DNA from 2 places in the Vibrio sp. 2033 genome. Region 1 is predicted to be linked to the other one. Evidence: predicted binding sites of a transcription regulator. Region 1 holds the regulator's gene; the other holds the start of a gene.
What was found. Region 1 encodes CRP, which controls carbon source genes, mostly activating them, when cyclic AMP is high. Its sites were predicted from a motif close to TGTGANNNNNNTCACA; they were not measured.
Positions count from the first base shown of each region.

Region 2: a site for CRP is predicted at 4,147-4,162, ahead of R7P74_RS19575 (NupC/NupG family nucleoside CNT transporter). Genes of this name have one in related genera too.

Region 1 is NZ_JAWOVC010000025.1:15,377-23,208, forward strand. It holds gene R7P74_RS21750 (hydrolase) at 1-287, shown strand, start outside; gene R7P74_RS21755 (YheU family protein) at 321-533, shown strand; gene R7P74_RS21760 (phosphoribulokinase) at 659-1,528, shown strand; gene crp (cAMP-activated global transcriptional regulator CRP) at 1,769-2,401, shown strand; gene R7P74_RS21770 (DUF1338 domain-containing protein) at 2,538-3,329, opposite strand; gene astD (succinylglutamate-semialdehyde dehydrogenase) at 3,578-5,035, opposite strand; gene astA (arginine N-succinyltransferase) at 5,064-6,083, opposite strand; gene R7P74_RS21785 (aspartate aminotransferase family protein) at 6,193-7,404, opposite strand; gene R7P74_RS21790 (aminodeoxychorismate/anthranilate synthase component II) at 7,766-7,832, opposite strand, start outside.
Region 2 is NZ_JAWOVC010000018.1:42,990-50,821, reverse strand. It holds gene R7P74_RS19600 (NADH:ubiquinone reductase (Na(+)-transporting) subunit B) at 1-1,169, shown strand, start outside; gene R7P74_RS19595 (tryptophanase) at 1,468-2,868, shown strand; gene R7P74_RS19590 (DUF2913 family protein) at 2,947-3,558, opposite strand; tRNA gene R7P74_RS19585 (tRNA-Leu) at 3,591-3,674, opposite strand; gene R7P74_RS19580 (hypothetical protein) at 3,639-3,821, opposite strand; gene R7P74_RS19575 (NupC/NupG family nucleoside CNT transporter) at 4,234-5,442, shown strand; gene R7P74_RS19570 (DUF3541 domain-containing protein) at 5,497-6,585, opposite strand; gene R7P74_RS19565 (alpha-ketoglutarate-dependent dioxygenase AlkB family protein) at 6,655-7,260, opposite strand; gene R7P74_RS19560 (diguanylate cyclase) at 7,393-7,832, shown strand, end outside.

The DNA.
Region 1 (7,832 bases):
AAGATTATTACGACCAATGCTCTGGCTTAAGTAAACTACAGCAAATCACGCTACCCACACTGATCATCCATGCCAAAGACGATCCGTTCATGACCGACGATGTGATCCCGAAGTTTGTTCTGCCAGATAACATTGATTACCGTCTCTTTGAACACGGTGGCCATGTTGGCTTCCTAACAGGAACGGCGTTAAAACCTAAGTTTTGGTTGGAGGAAGCGCTGCCCGCGTATTACGAAAGTATCGCCGCAGATTACCTTTCTGCTGTATCCAAGCAACGAACGCAGTAAACTAGCCGCTCATCATAAAAGTTAGAGGTATTTATGATCATTCCATGGCAAGACATTGCGCCGGAAACATTGGAAAACTTAATTCGTGAATTCGTCTTACGCGAAGGAACGGATTACGGAACCGTCGAGGTTTCTTTGCAAGACAAAATTGATCAAGTTAAAGCTCAATTGGAAAAAGGTGAAGCGGTTATCGTGTTCTCTGAGCTACACGAAACCGTCGATATTCAGCATAAAACAAAATTTTAGACCCTTCACATTTTACCGTATCCCACTCGATGACAAGGTATTGTTACGTGCTATAGTGGGATATCGACCGTGCAGTAGTAACTCTACTGCACATTACAGGTAAGTAATTTTCGACAAGGTTTGTCATGTCAGCTAAACACCCAATTATTGCGGTTACTGGTTCGTCCGGTGCCGGCACGACCACTACATCTGAAGCCTTCCGTAAAATGTTCAATATGATGAACGTTAAACCCGCATGGGTTGAAGGCGATAGCTTCCATCGCTTTACTCGCCCAGAAATGGACATCGAAATTCGCAAAGCCCGCGAGCAAGGTCGACACATTAGCTACTTTGGCCCACAAGCTAATGACTTCCCGGGATTAGAAGAGTTTTTCCGTAAGTTCGGGCATGACGGTACTGGCAGCGTGCGCCGTTATCTGCACACGTTTGACGAAGCGGTTCCCTACAATCAAATGCCAGGCACGTTTACACCGTGGCAAGACTTACCCGAAAACAGCGACGTGCTGTTTTATGAAGGGTTACATGGTGGCGTGGTCGATGGCGATGTTAATGTTGCTCAACATGTGGATTTCTTAATTGGCATGGTGCCGATTGTGAACTTAGAGTGGATCCAAAAATTCGTACGTGACACTCGCGATCGCGGCCATTCGCGTGAAGCGGTGATGGACTCAATCGTGCGATCCATGGACGATTACCTCAACTATATCACTCCGCAGTTTTCTCGTACTCACATCAACTTCCAGCGCGTACCGACCGTTGATACTTCCAACCCACTTAATGCAAAAGGCATCCCTAGTTTGGATGAGAGTTTTGTGGTGATTCGCCTACGCGGTATCAAGAATGTCGACTTCCCATATCTGCTGGCCATGATTGATGGCTCATTCATGTCACGCCACAACACGATTGTCGTACCCGGCGGTAAGATGAGCTTTGCAATGGAGCTCATAGTTCGGCCTATCCTACAACAGCTCATCGAAACAGGGAAAATTGGCTAAAAACCTGCCTGCGAAGATGTTTACTTTTCATACCGTGATCATGTGCACAGTTTTGCTTACAAAATCTCAATCATGGCACGATTAAAATCAAGAAATCGTTTTCGAAAAAGGATACTATTTCTTACCGAAACACAAGAGAGCTTGCAGCATATAAAAAGTGCTCTTATTCTAGTAGGCCTAATTCAGGCTTAGCTAAAATATGGATAGCGCAAGCGTACCCTGCAGAGGAAGTGAGATATTATGGTTCTAGGTAAACCTCAAACCGACCCAACATTAGAGTGGTTTCTTTCACACTGTCATATTCATAAGTACCCTTCAAAGAGCACGCTAATTCACGCGGGCGAAAAGGCAGAAACTTTGTACTACATCGTTAAAGGTTCTGTTGCGGTTCTTATCAAAGACGAAGAAGGTAAGGAGATGATCCTTTCTTACCTAAACCAAGGAGACTTTATTGGTGAACTTGGTCTATTCGAGGAAGACCAAGAGCGCACAGCTTGGGTTCGTGCTAAATCTCCTTGTGAAGTTGCTGAAATTTCTTTCAAGAAGTTCCGTCAGCTTATCCAAGTAAACCCAGACATCCTAATGCGTCTTTCTGCGCAGATGGCTCGTCGTCTTCAAGTAACTAGCCAAAAAGTGGGTGACCTGGCGTTCCTAGACGTAACTGGTCGTATCGCTCAGACGCTTCTGAACCTTGCAAAACAACCAGACGCAATGACTCACCCAGACGGCATGCAAATCAAGATCACTCGTCAAGAAATCGGTCAAATTGTTGGCTGTTCTCGTGAGACAGTAGGTCGTATCTTGAAGATGCTAGAAGAGCAGAACCTAATCTCTGCTCACGGTAAAACCATCGTGGTTTACGGTACTCGTTAATCTCAAACTAGAGTGACACGAACAAAATTATAAAAGCCACCAATGGCAACATTGGTGGCTTTTTATTTGCTCATGACCAAATGAGATAGGGTGCAGCGAACACTAATGAGTAAGCTTAACAGGTTAACCCTAAAACTTAGCCATTCGTACTTTCAAAGATTTTGTCAGCTGAAGCGGCCACGAAACCTGGGTACAAATCACCATTTTCCATCGGATAGCGCTTAGCAAATTCATAAAACCCGCCAGGGATAATTTCAGTGCCTTCGCTAAAACGAACCGCTACTTTATCTGCCATGGTCGATGACTGCTCTAGCAACACCTCAGGAGTGCCCTTCACTTCACCACCATTTTCATTAATGGTAAACCCAGCGGTACGCAGATGATCGTTTACCTGCTTCACTTCTTCATATTCATTGAGCTGGTTAACGCTCACCGTGAAGTGGTTTGCTCCGTAACCATGCGCCGCAAGCCAAGATGCGTACTCACTTTCTTTAGCCAACGTTTGGTAATCAGCAAAGCTTAAATCCCACAAGCGTCCACCATGTAAGAATGCGCTATCGTTCAGCTTGTCAACATCGACTTGTGCCATCAAATTTTTCACAATCTCTTGTAGCTCAGGAGAGCACTCTTCAACTTTTAGCTCACTAATAAATACTTTAGGTTGCTTCGGATCTGGGTGCTCATAGTGCTTAGCAACCAGCTTTTTGCTTTCGAAAACGTAATCACCACACGCCTTGTAACCGATAGCTACAAATGGCTTAGCTAGAGTTTCAATACCAAGAGGCGCGATATTGAAGGTACGTAAAGCTATATGATCATTAATCAGAGGCTCATCTTCTTGAAGCAGCTGATGCACTTTAGCCGCCGAAGGGCAAAGACGTTGAATGTAATCTTGCCATAGCGATTCAAATAACACATCGGGCGTCATAACGACTCCTTGTTACGAGATGTAGAGTTTAAAGGTAAGCGGAAGTTGGCTGCTCGTTCACAACAAAAGTTGTCCAGAATAATGAACGAGCAACCATCAACCTGTGACGGTAAATGCCAGTCAGTCAACACGCTTTTCCGAGTCTTTGCTCACTTTTCGTGTTCTGCCAACGATCACTACAACCCATACCTAAATGATGCGCCGGCAAGGTGAGCCGCAATGCATAGTTGCGACTCTATTATTAAAACTTATAGCACTACACCTGGACTCAATGTTGCAGGCAAGACAGTTTCTTGACCTTCCATTGATGCCATTGGGTACGCACAGTAATCTGCTGCGTAGTAAGCGCTTGGGCGCAAGTTACCCGACGCCCCCGGACCACCAAATGGCGCATCACCGCTTGCACCAGTAAGCTGGCGGTTACGGTTCACGATTCCTGCACGAATGTGGTCAACGAAGTATTCCCATTCTTGGTCGTCGGTTGAAACCAAACCAGCAGATAAGCCAAAGCGCGTATCGTTTGCTAGCGCCACGGCTTTGTCTAATCCTTCGTAGCGCACCACTTGCAGAAGTGGGCCGAAGTATTCTTCATCTGGTAACTCAGCAATGTTCGTTACATCAATGATACCAGGAGAAACAAACGCCGCCTCTCCTGCTTTCGCTTCAATCAAGCTTTCACCGCCAAGAGACTGTAGATTAGCTTGTGCATCAAGAATAAACTTGGCTGCCGCGACCGAAATTTGCGGTCCCATAAATGGCGCAGGTTCTGCAAATGGTTGGTCTACGCGAATATTGCGTGTCGCTTCAACGAGTTTGGTGATAAGCGCATCGCCTTTTTCACCCAATGGCACATACAAACGACGAGCACACGTACAACGCTGCCCAGCACTGATAAACGCTGACTGGATGATGGTGTAAACCGTGGCATCCAAATCACCATATTTATCAGAGATCACCATCGGGTTATTACCACCCATTTCTAGTGCGAGCATCTTGCCTGGTTGACCCGCAAATTGACGGTGTAATACATGCCCCGTATTCGCGCTACCCGTAAACAGTACGCCATCAATGCCTTTTGCGTCAGCTAGGGCGATACCAGTTTCTTTCGCGCCTTGAACAAGGTTAATCACGCCTTTCGGCAGACCGGCTTCTTCCCATAGCTTCATCGCCAATTCACCCGTCCATGGCGTTTGCTCAGACGGTTTGAAGACTACCGTGTTACCAGCCAGTAGCGCAGGCACAATGTGACCATTTGGTAGGTGGCCTGGGAAGTTGTAAGGACCAAACACCGCCATCACGCCCAATGGGCGGTGGCGCAATACGATTTGGTTGCCTGCTGCTTCACGGCTCGCCTCACCAGTGCGGTCATGATAAGCGCGAATCGAAATGGCAATTTTACCTGCCATGGCTGCTGCTTCAGTGCGCGTTTCCCAAATCGGCTTACCGGTTTCTTTGGCAATCACTTCGGCGATTTTTTCGCTGTTCTCTTTTACTTTCTCCGCAAAAGCCAACACGATTGCCTCACGCTCTGAAAATGGACGCTTTTTCCAGTCAATAAACGCTTCACGCGCTGCAGATACCGCCTGGTTCACCTGCTCTGCCGTTGCACCTTTGCCTTGCCAGATCACTTCTTGGTTGTACGGCGACAGAGACGTAAATGCTTCACCCTGACCTTGTACCCATTCACCTGCAATCCAATGTGTCATTGTTTCTATCCTTAAATTCTGTCGTCTGTTACTGCGGAAGAAGGCGAACGAAATCCCCTTCTTCAACCGAAAGTGCATCCGCAACGTCTGGTGCGATCATTACGCTTTGTGTTTCTGCGTCATACGCCGCTTTAGTGACTGTCGCACGGAAGTTCTCGAAAGATGAATTACACATCAAGAAGTCTTGTGTGCTGGAATGTCCAGAGATTTTGACTTGCGCGCGGAATGAATGACGTACCGACTCAATATTACGCAGATCACACTCAACCGTTGGGCCACCATCGAAGATGTCGACGTAGCCTCGGTTGGTAAAACCTTCACGCTCAAGCAGCTTCAGCGCTGGACGCGTGTTGTCATGTACTTGACCAATCACGGCTTGCGCTTCTGGGCTGAGCAGGTTGATGTAAATAGGCAGTTTCGGCATCAAGTCGGCGATAAAGCCTTTCTTGCCGATGCCTGTCAGGTAATCTGCAAGCGTGAAATCGATAGAGAAGAAATGCTCTTGAAGCCATTGCCAGAATGGTGAATTACCCTCGTCGTCTGAAACGCCACGCATCTCCGCAAAGATCGTTTCAGAGAAGCGCTCTGGGTGCTCTGCCATCATTAGGAAACGACACTTCGACATTAGACGACCATTCAGACCTTGGCGGAATTTCTCACGCAAGAACAAGGTACAAATTTCGCTGTTACCCGTGTAGTTATTACCAAAAGTAAGCAGTTTAACGACGTTGTTAACGCCAAGCTTTGGCGACGAGTGCACGACTTTACTAATGTGATATGAGTAAAATGGGACATCCCAGCCGATAGATGCTTCGATTCCGGTGGTACCCGCAACCTCACCCGTTTCAGAGTCAAAGCCAACCATCAGGTAGCCTTCATCGCCTGGTTCTGCCACATCTGGCTTACCAAAGCTGTACTCTGAATGTTTGATTCGATTGGTTAACAGTTCTTCGTTAACCGGTAGAGATGTAAATCCGTGACCAGACTCCACCGCACAAGTGTGCAGTGCGTCGTAATCCGACATCGCGATAGGGCGAACTACTAGCATCAATACTCCCTCCAGATGCAAGAAGATCCTAACTATATTGTAGGAACAATTCCCCCATCAGAGATCCTTGACGGGGGTGTCTGCGTTGACGTTTAAACTGATATCGCGCTTAAACTAAAGTCGCGATCGCTTTATCCAGTTTCGCCAAGCCTTCTTCAATTTCTTGTTGTGTGATAACGAGTGATGGTGTGAAACGTACGACATTGGCACCCGCAACCAATACCATGAGACCTTGTTTACCTGCAGCAACCAGCACGTCACGCGCACGGCCTTGCCATTCTTCATTTAGTGCAGCGCCAAGTAATAAGCCTTGACCGCGCACTTCTGAGAAGATGTTGTACTTCGCGTTGATCTTCTCTAGACCTTCACGGAACAATGCTTCGCGTTCTAGCACACCAGCCAACACCTCTGGCTTAGTAACTTCATTTACAACCGCTTCTGCAACCGCACACGCTAGTGGGTTACCGCCATATGTAGAACCGTGAGTGCCCACTTTCATGTGCTCTGCCAATTTTGCTGTCGTTAGCATTGCACCGATTGGGAAACCGCCACCAAGTGATTTCGCAGTACTTAGAATATCTGGCGTGATACCTAAACCTTGGTAAGCGTAGAAGTTACCTGTACGGCCATTACCAGTTTGCACTTCATCGAAGATCAGTAAGGCGTTGTGTTTGTCACACAGCTCGCGAACCGCTTGAGCGAACTCAGGCGTTGGTGGCACGATGCCGCCTTCACCTTGTAGTGGCTCCATCATGACCGCACAAGTACGATCAGACATGTGCGCTTGTAAAGCTTCGATATCGTTGTAAGGAAGGTGTGTCACGTCGCCTGGCTTAGGACCGAAACCGTCAGAGTATGCAGCTTGGCCACCAACCGTTACGGTAAAGAATGTACGACCGTGGAAACCTTGTTTGAATGCAATGATTTCAGACTTCTCAGTGCCATGAACGTCTGCTGCATAACGACGTGCCAGCTTCAAAGCGGCTTCGTTTGCTTCTGCGCCAGAGTTAGCAAAGAACACACGCTCAGCAAAACTCACTTCTGTTAGCTTTTTCGCCAGACGAAGGGCTGGTTCGTTCGTCATAACGTTACTTAAGTGCCAAAGCTTGTTAGCTTGCTCTGTTAGTGCGTTTACCATTACTGGATGACAATGGCCAAGACAGCTCACTGCAATACCACCAGCAAAGTCGATGTATTCATTACCTTCCTGATCCCAAACACGTGAACCTTCACCTTTAACAGGGATCATTTCCATCGGGTTATAGCAAGGTACCATTACCTCATCGAATAAACCGCGCTCTACTTTAATTTCCGTTGTCATTGCACATTCCTTCTTGATACCGCATGCGTAGCAGATAAGCGAATTTAACCGGCTCTCTTTGCCAGCAAATAATGTTTTGCATTTAAGCTATTGCGGCATTGTATTTACATTTAATTAACCATTTCAATAGTGATTTATTCTTTTCGTTCTCGAAAGTAACTTCCATTAATCACTGCTTATGACTATTTATGCATCAAGAAAGTAAAATAGAGAAGTGATTTTTTATAAATGTTATGTAATACAGGGGATAGAAGGTTTAAAAAGACATGAATAGACAAAGAGACTCGAGAGAACCGCATAGTTTTGCAATCCGCTCACCTCAGCAAAAAGATGAATGATTTGTTAAGAAAAGTGATCGCGATCAGATCGCTTTGCGTGCTAAAAAGTTCGCAAGCAACTCGTGACCTTGCTCAGTTTTGATTGATTCT
Region 2 (7,832 bases), on a different contig from region 1:
TTTTCGAAGCTGTCGAAACCATTTTTTACACGCCTGGTAAGGTAAACCAGGGCATGACTCACGTTCGAGATAGCATCGATTTAAAACGTATTATGATCATGGTGTGGCTGGCGGTCTTCCCTGCCATGTTCTGGGGTATGTACAACATAGGCCAGCAAGCGAGTGATGCCTTGTTGTATGGAATGGATCAAGCCTCAGCTCAGCAAGCGCTTGTTTCTTCATGGCAACTGAGTTGGGTATGGGGCTCGTTAGATGCGGTTTCACAAGCGGGGTGGGGAAGTAAAATGTGGCTTGGTGCTACTTACTTTCTCCCGGTTTATGCGACGGTGTTTATCGTTGGTGGTTTCTGGGAAGTTCTGTTTGCTATTGTGCGAAAGCATGAGGTAAATGAAGGCTTTTTTGTCAGCTCTATACTCTTTGCGCTGATCCTTCCTCCGACAATTCCACTATGGCAAGCGGCTTTAGGTATCACTTTCGGTATTGTTGTGGCGAAGGAGATTTTCGGTGGTACTGGACGAAACTTCCTAAACCCAGCTCTGGCAGGGCGCGCGTTCTTATACTTTGCCTATCCTGCCAACATGTCCGGTGGTGCTGTGTGGGTCGCGGCTGATGGTTACTCTGGCGCTACTCCACTTAGTCAATGGTATGAAGGCGGGCAAAGTGCTTTGATAAATAATATGACAGGACAAACAATTTCATGGGGAGATGCTTTTGTTGGTAATTTACCAGGCTCAATGGGTGAAGTCTCCACGTTGTTGATCGCACTAACAGGCTTGGTTCTCATCTTTATGAAGATTGCGTCGTGGAGAATTGTTGCGGGCGTGTTGGTCGGTTTAATCGGAGCTTCATTACTATTGAATGCGATCGGTTCAGACTCTAACCCCATGTTTTCCATGCCGTTCTACTGGCACTTCGTGATTGGTGGGGTTGCGTTTGGTACCTTCTTTATGGCGACAGACCCTGTCTCGGCAGCTTTTACCAATAACGGGAAATGGGCATACGGAGTATTAATCGGCGTGATGACGATTTTTATCCGAGTGCTGAACCCGGCTTATCCAGAAGGCATCATGTTAGCGATTCTATTTGCTAACTTATTCGCGCCACTTTTCGATTACCTAGTCAAAGAAAGTAATATCAAACGCAGAATGAAAAGGGCGAGACCTTCTTAAAATGAGGGTAACCTCACTGAAAGTTGATTGAAAACTACACTATATTGAAAAGGTCAGAGACATGGGGTTTCTGACTTTTTATTTTTATCAGGAGGACGAAGACGATGAGAATAAAGGATATTCTCGATAGCCGTTTGGTGCTGTCGTTCTGGTATAACCTAGACTACTGCTTGTCTCTTCTTAGTAAAATCTCTTCTCGTTGATTTCCTCAATGCAATCGCATTGAAAAGCATTCTATCTATTTGTTTTTTAGTCTTACGTGAAACTGCGTAGGGCAATGCGTATAAGGAAATTAACAATGAAACGTATTCCAGAACCTTTTCGTATCAAAATGGTTGAGCCAATCAAAATGACGACTTTGGCAGACCGTGAAGTCGCGTTAAAAGAAGCGGGCTATAATCCATTTCTTCTTCGTAGTGATGATGTTTATATCGATTTGCTGACTGACTCTGGCACTGGTGCCATGAGTGATAATCAGTGGGCTGGCATCATGATGGGGGATGAATCCTATGCGGGGAGTCGAAATTACTACAACCTGTGTGATGCAGTGGAGCACTTCTTCGGTTATAAGCTCACCGTGCCTGCACACCAAGGGCGTGGTGCCGAGCAAATTTTGTTCCCCGCTTTGATTGAGCGTATGCGTCAGGTGCGTGGTGGCGAAACGCCAGTATTTATCTCGAACTACCATTTTGATACCACAGCGGGTCACATTGAACTCAATGGCGGTAAAGCGATTAACGTGGTAACGGAAGAAGCATTCGACACCACTACGCCTTATGATTGGAAGGGCAATTTTGATATCGATAAGCTGGTGGCAACAATTGAAGCGCACGGTTCGAATAACATCTGTGCAATTATCACCACGATTACTTGTAATAGCTCCGGTGGTCAGCCTGTGTCGATGGAAAACATGCGCAGTGTGTACGAGATTGCAACCAAGTACGATATTCCAGTGGTGATTGACTCGGCTCGTTACTGTGAGAACGCCTACTTTATCAAGCAGCGTGAAGCGGGTTACGAGAATAAATCGATTCTGGAAATCATCCGTGAGATGTACCAGTACGGTGATATGCTCACCATGTCAGCTAAGAAAGACCCGATGGTAAACATTGGTGGCATGTGTTGTATTCGTGATCATAAGGATTTGTTCCAGGCGGTGCAGACGCGCTGCGTACCCATGGAAGGATTTGTGACATACGGCGGCATGGCTGGGCGTGATATGGAAGCGCTCGCTCGCGGTTTGTATGAAGCCGCGGATGAGGATTTTCTTCACTATAGAATTAGCCAAGTTCAATACTTAGGTGAGCGCTTACGTGAAGGCGGTATTCCGATTCAATACCCAACGGGTGGTCATGCGGTGTTTGTGGATGCCGCTAAGATTTTGCCACATATTCCAGCGGATCAGTTTCCTGCGCAGGTATTGTGTAATGCTTTGTACTTGGAAGCGGGTATTCGAGCAGTAGAGATAGGATCGTTGCTGCTTGGTCGAGATCCGGAAACGGGTAAACAAAAAGCGTCAGAGCTTGAGTTGATGCGTTTGACCATTCCACGTCGTGTCTACACAAACGATCATATGGATTACATTGCGGATGCGATTATCGAACTGAAAAATCGTGCACATGAGTTAAAAGGGCTCACTTTCGAGTACGAGCCACCAGTGCTGCGCCACTTTACTGCTCGATTTAAAGAGATCGATTAACTCAAGTTTAAATCTAGATAAGCAAAAGGCCGCGAGTTTCACGGCCTTTTTCGATTCGTTTATTTCTTAGCGTTACAGTTACGCTAACTCTAATGTGATGCGAACGAACTGGTCGTCTTGATACTGCACTTCATAATTGAAGGTACCACTGGCGTAAATGCTGCCAAGGAAAAGTGAGCGTTGACTCATTGGTCCGCGGAACAGCATCGAAATAGGAGCGATTAGGGCGTTATTATCATCGAAGTGCTGATTTAAGTTCTCAGAAAGCACACACAGCAAACAGCCGTGTTGGTCGTGAGATAAGTCGACGTCTTCCGGTCGCGATAATAACACGGTAGTCCCCAGTTTCTTCTCAATCTCGTTGATCAGCAGCAAGTAGCTATCTAGATCGGGTTGAGGGTTGCTGGGTTTGTCTGCACCGACGCAGCGCTCGAGTAATACTTCCAGATTTCCGTTCTCACCTTTTGCCTGCTGAGTCAAAGACTTTAACGGCTTTTTAATCAGCTTATAGCGATTACTCTTCAGTTTTGGTTTCAGCCATTTCTGAAGTAAGTCATTACGTTCTTTAAGGGAGAGGCCATGCGAGGACGCGTGAATTTTAAAGTGCAGGTGTAATAAAGCGTGAACCGCAAGCTCACTCAGAAGTTGGTGAGCATCTGTAGACTGTCTTGCCTGCTTAGAACTTTGCATTACACTCGAACAAAATTAGGGAAGAAGGATAATGGTGCCGAGAGAGGGACTCGAACCCTCACACCAAAGGCACTAGCACCTCATGCTAGCGTGTCTACCAATTTCACCATCTCGGCATCATGATGCTCTGAATACTCAGAGGCCTCGAAAGAAGCAACGCGAATTATAACCAAAATCCACCTGTTGGCGAGAGCAAAATGACGAATTTTGGCTCTTTCGAGTTTGATTGCATATTTATTGGTCACTTTTATGTTTTTTACCATCAACGCCTATCCTCATTTCCTTACTTTTACTAATGGTATGACGATAAAAGAGTGCTTTTGCCTAAATTTTGAACGCTTGAACGTTTGCGTAAATAAATGTGATGAATATCTCTTTTTGTTGGCTATACTTGCGTCCCGTTTAAGCGGGAATTAGGGTTTAGTTGTTCAGGACCCTTACCCATACAAGCCGTCACATGGAGCAGGCCAAGCAACATGCTCGCCAGCAGTGAATGACCCCACGGACCGGACCAGCTACGTTCAATTGCTTGTATAAGGTAAAAATAAGATGTCGAACTATTCGTTCTGTCTACATTCTGGATCTAAAAGTGAGTTATCACTCGCTGCGTTGTCCCTTTCTTCTGCCAATTCCTTTGGCTCTTTTTTCTTTTTCAACGTTTAGTAGGTCCAGCTCATGAGTGTTCTATTTAGTCTATTTGGTATTGTTGCACTGCTAGGTTGTGCTTTCCTACTTTCTGAGGGTCGTTCTTCCATTAATTGGAAAACTGTATCTCGCGCCTTGATGCTACAAATGGGGTTTGCTGCTTTGGTGCTCTATTTCCCGTTGGGTCAAGCGGCGCTGGCGAGTTTAAGTAATGGTGTCGCGGGGCTACTCAGCTTTGCTGATGAAGGGATTAAATTCCTCTTTGGTGACCTCGCTTCTTCTGGCTTTATCTTCGCTATCCGTGTCCTTCCTATCATCATCTTCTTCAGTGCTCTTATCTCCGCCCTTTACTATTTGGGCATTATGCAAAAAGTGATTCAATTTATTGGCGGCGCTATCCAGAAGTTCTTGGGTACGAGTAAAGCAGAGTCTTTGGTTGCAACAGGGAACATTTTCTTATCTCAAGGCGAGTCACCACTTCTTATTCGTCCATTTCTTTCTAACATGACTCGCTCTGAACTGTTTGCCGTGATGGCTGGTGGTATGGCTTCAGTGGCGGGCAGTGTGCTTGGTGGTTATGCTGGTTTGGGTGTCGACCTCAAATACTTGATCGCGGCAAGCTTTATGGCAGCACCAGGTAGTTTGATGATGGCAAAAATCATCGTTCCTGAGCGTCAAACGCCAAGCGATTACAACAATATTGAGCTAGATAAATCAGAAGAAAGTAACGTTATTGATGCGCTAGCAAGCGGTGCCATGGGCGGTATGAAAGTTGCCGTTGCTGTTGGTACCATGCTTATCGCTTTCGTGAGTGTTATCGCGATGGTGAACACGGGGCTAGAAAACTTGGGCGAGATACTTGGTTTCTCTGGCGTAACGCTACAAGCGATTTTTGGTTATTTGTTTGCACCTCTAGCGTGGTTGATTGGTGTGCCAAGCCACGAAATTCTAGCTGCGGGTTCATACATTGGTCAGAAAGTGGTGATGAATGAGTTTGTTGCGTTTATCGATTTTGTGCAGCACAAAGCGACACTGTCTGAGCATACTCAAATTATTATCACTTTTGCGTTGTGTGGTTTTGCGAACATTGGCTCAATTGCGATTCAGTTGGGTTCTATCGGCGTGATGGCACCTGAGCGCCGCAAAGATGTTGCAAGTCTAGGCCTAAAAGCGGTTGCTGCTGGTACACTCGCTAACCTGATGAGTGCGTGCTTAGCGGGCATTTTTATCTCTCTCTAATTTAGATTGAAGATACACACTAAAAACCCGCCTAAATGGCGGGTTTTGTTATTTCTAAGGCTTGGGCATTAAGCCGTAAGGTATCGATTTAAAAGCCTCTGGGTGCTCTTGATAAGTTGGTGCTTTATGTACCCCTTTCCAATCGAGCAGCATGATGGCTAGCACGTTACGGTGTTCGCCGTACTTGAGATCAAAGTTACCGTCGACCGACGGAATCATCCCTTTTTCTGCGTTGATTGCGTGACGAATGGCTTGGCGGGTTTTCTTTACGACCGGATCATGGTCCAAGCCTGCTAACAAAAACGAAATGCCGACTTCCGCAATCACGTCTTCTTTGGCGCGTAGTAGGATAGTGTCGATGTTGTTGCGAAAGTAATCATAAATCCATTGGTGTTTCTTCTCGCTTACTCGCTCCTGATAATACTGTGAATCGGCAAAGATGATGTGCGTCATACCATAGAGCTTGTTCCAATACTGCTGAGCTGAAAGCATCTTATCTTTATCGTCGGGGTAGGTGTCACGGAAGGTTTGAGTGAATTCCTCGACCACATCTTGCTCTCCTAGCTGACGAAGCCAGTAGACTTGGTTTGCAAGCTGAGCTGCCCATGCTTCTATCATCTCTTTGTCCGTAACGTAACGCGAGAAATCGTAGCGCCTAATAATTTTTCTCAGCGTTTTGTCTTGTTTATGCTTTAGGCCGTATTCGTTTGCTCTTGCCATTGCGCCAAGCAAATCCACACCAAGATAAAGGTACTCAGGATGGTGTTTAGTCACGGTATAGCGTCGCTGCCCTCGTTCGGTTTCTTTCTCTTGATACGTGGTCAGCCTTTGAGATGAATAGAGAATGATGTCTTCTGGTTCAACAACTTCATTAGCAAATTGGTTTAACCGGCTGGCTACTTGTGCCATGTCGGTCCAAATGGCAGCGTGATATTTCTCATCTAATGTTTGGCGGTACATGCGTAAGCCAAAATGGCCCTCTTTAAACGCCGGGAAAGTGAACAGTTCTTGTTCGTAGGTACTACGAATCAACTGCGCTGATTGAGTATTATCGAGAAGCGGTACGTCTTCCTGTGATGCCTGAGCAGCAAAGGTAAGTGAGCAAGAGAGTAAGACCGCTAAGCTAAGAGGTTTAATACGCATAAATCCATTCCCTATGAAGTCCTGAACCTAAACCTACCATCAATATTAATTGAGAATGTAAAAGCTGAGTCAATAGTTAAAAATTTGCCTAAAAGTCAGGTTGATACGTTCATCTTTGGTTTTCGCGGTTTTTGGTACGCAGTGCTTCCAGTGATGCTGGAGCTCGCCAGCCATAATCAGTAAGGAGCCGTGAGAAAGCTCGTATTCAATCTCAGTTTTACAATGTAAATTTCTAAGCAAAAATCGACGTGTTTCACCTAAGTTCAAAGATGCGATAACAGGGTTTCTACCTAACTCTGGTTCATTATCTTGGTGCCAGCCCATTGAGTCTTGGCCGTGTCGATATAAGTTAGCGAGAACAGAATTAAAAGTGACATCAGCAACTGATTCACAACGCTCTTTCAACTGAGTTAACTCAGGAGTCCAAGGGTGAGGTTGCATGGTTAAGCCTGAGTAAGTATATGCTGCATCACCGTGCCACGCTTGTAAGCGAGGTTGAAGTACTGACTTGCCGAACATAGTAATGTGTTCTTGGTGCCATGGCAGTGTTTTTCGAAGTTGGTCAAAGTAATTATCCGCCTCAAGATGGCTAAGAAAATGAGGATCATAATAAAGTTTTCCTCTTTCTACTTCTTGCCATAGATCGCCGCCAAATAAATCGCCTTGTTGATGCATCATCTCACACCTAAAACATAAAAGTTGTCAATCACTGTTACCTTTCTGATTATGATTGGTTATTCTTGTGATAATAAGAATTTTAACAATAAATAAAAAATCTCGTAGTTGTATACGAGTTGTGGGGAGAAAATGCGTTATTTACCCAGAAAGCGATGCTATTTTGCATTGTTCTTCCTCACCTTTTTCGCTTTGTGTATTGGGGTTATTGAGCTGTTAAATCGAAACCAGCAAGAACTTCACAAAGAGCGAGTTCAAGTTGAGGCCAAAGAACAACTTTCCATTCTCCGTTCCAATTTGGAAGCGGTACTTATGGCGGATATCTACAAAGCCAGTACTTTAGCGACACTCATTACTTTACTTCCTAAAAATCAAGAAGAAGAATTGAGTATCGCCGCTCACCGAATCCTAAATAAAAGTAAACATATTACAATCATCGGTATCGCGAAAAATGATGTAATTAGTCATGTATTTCCACGCCAAGGTAATGAGCGCCTAATCGGCCTTGATTACCGCGCAGTGCCACAGCAGTGGGTACAGGTGCAAAAAGCCAAGGATGTACAAGAAATTTT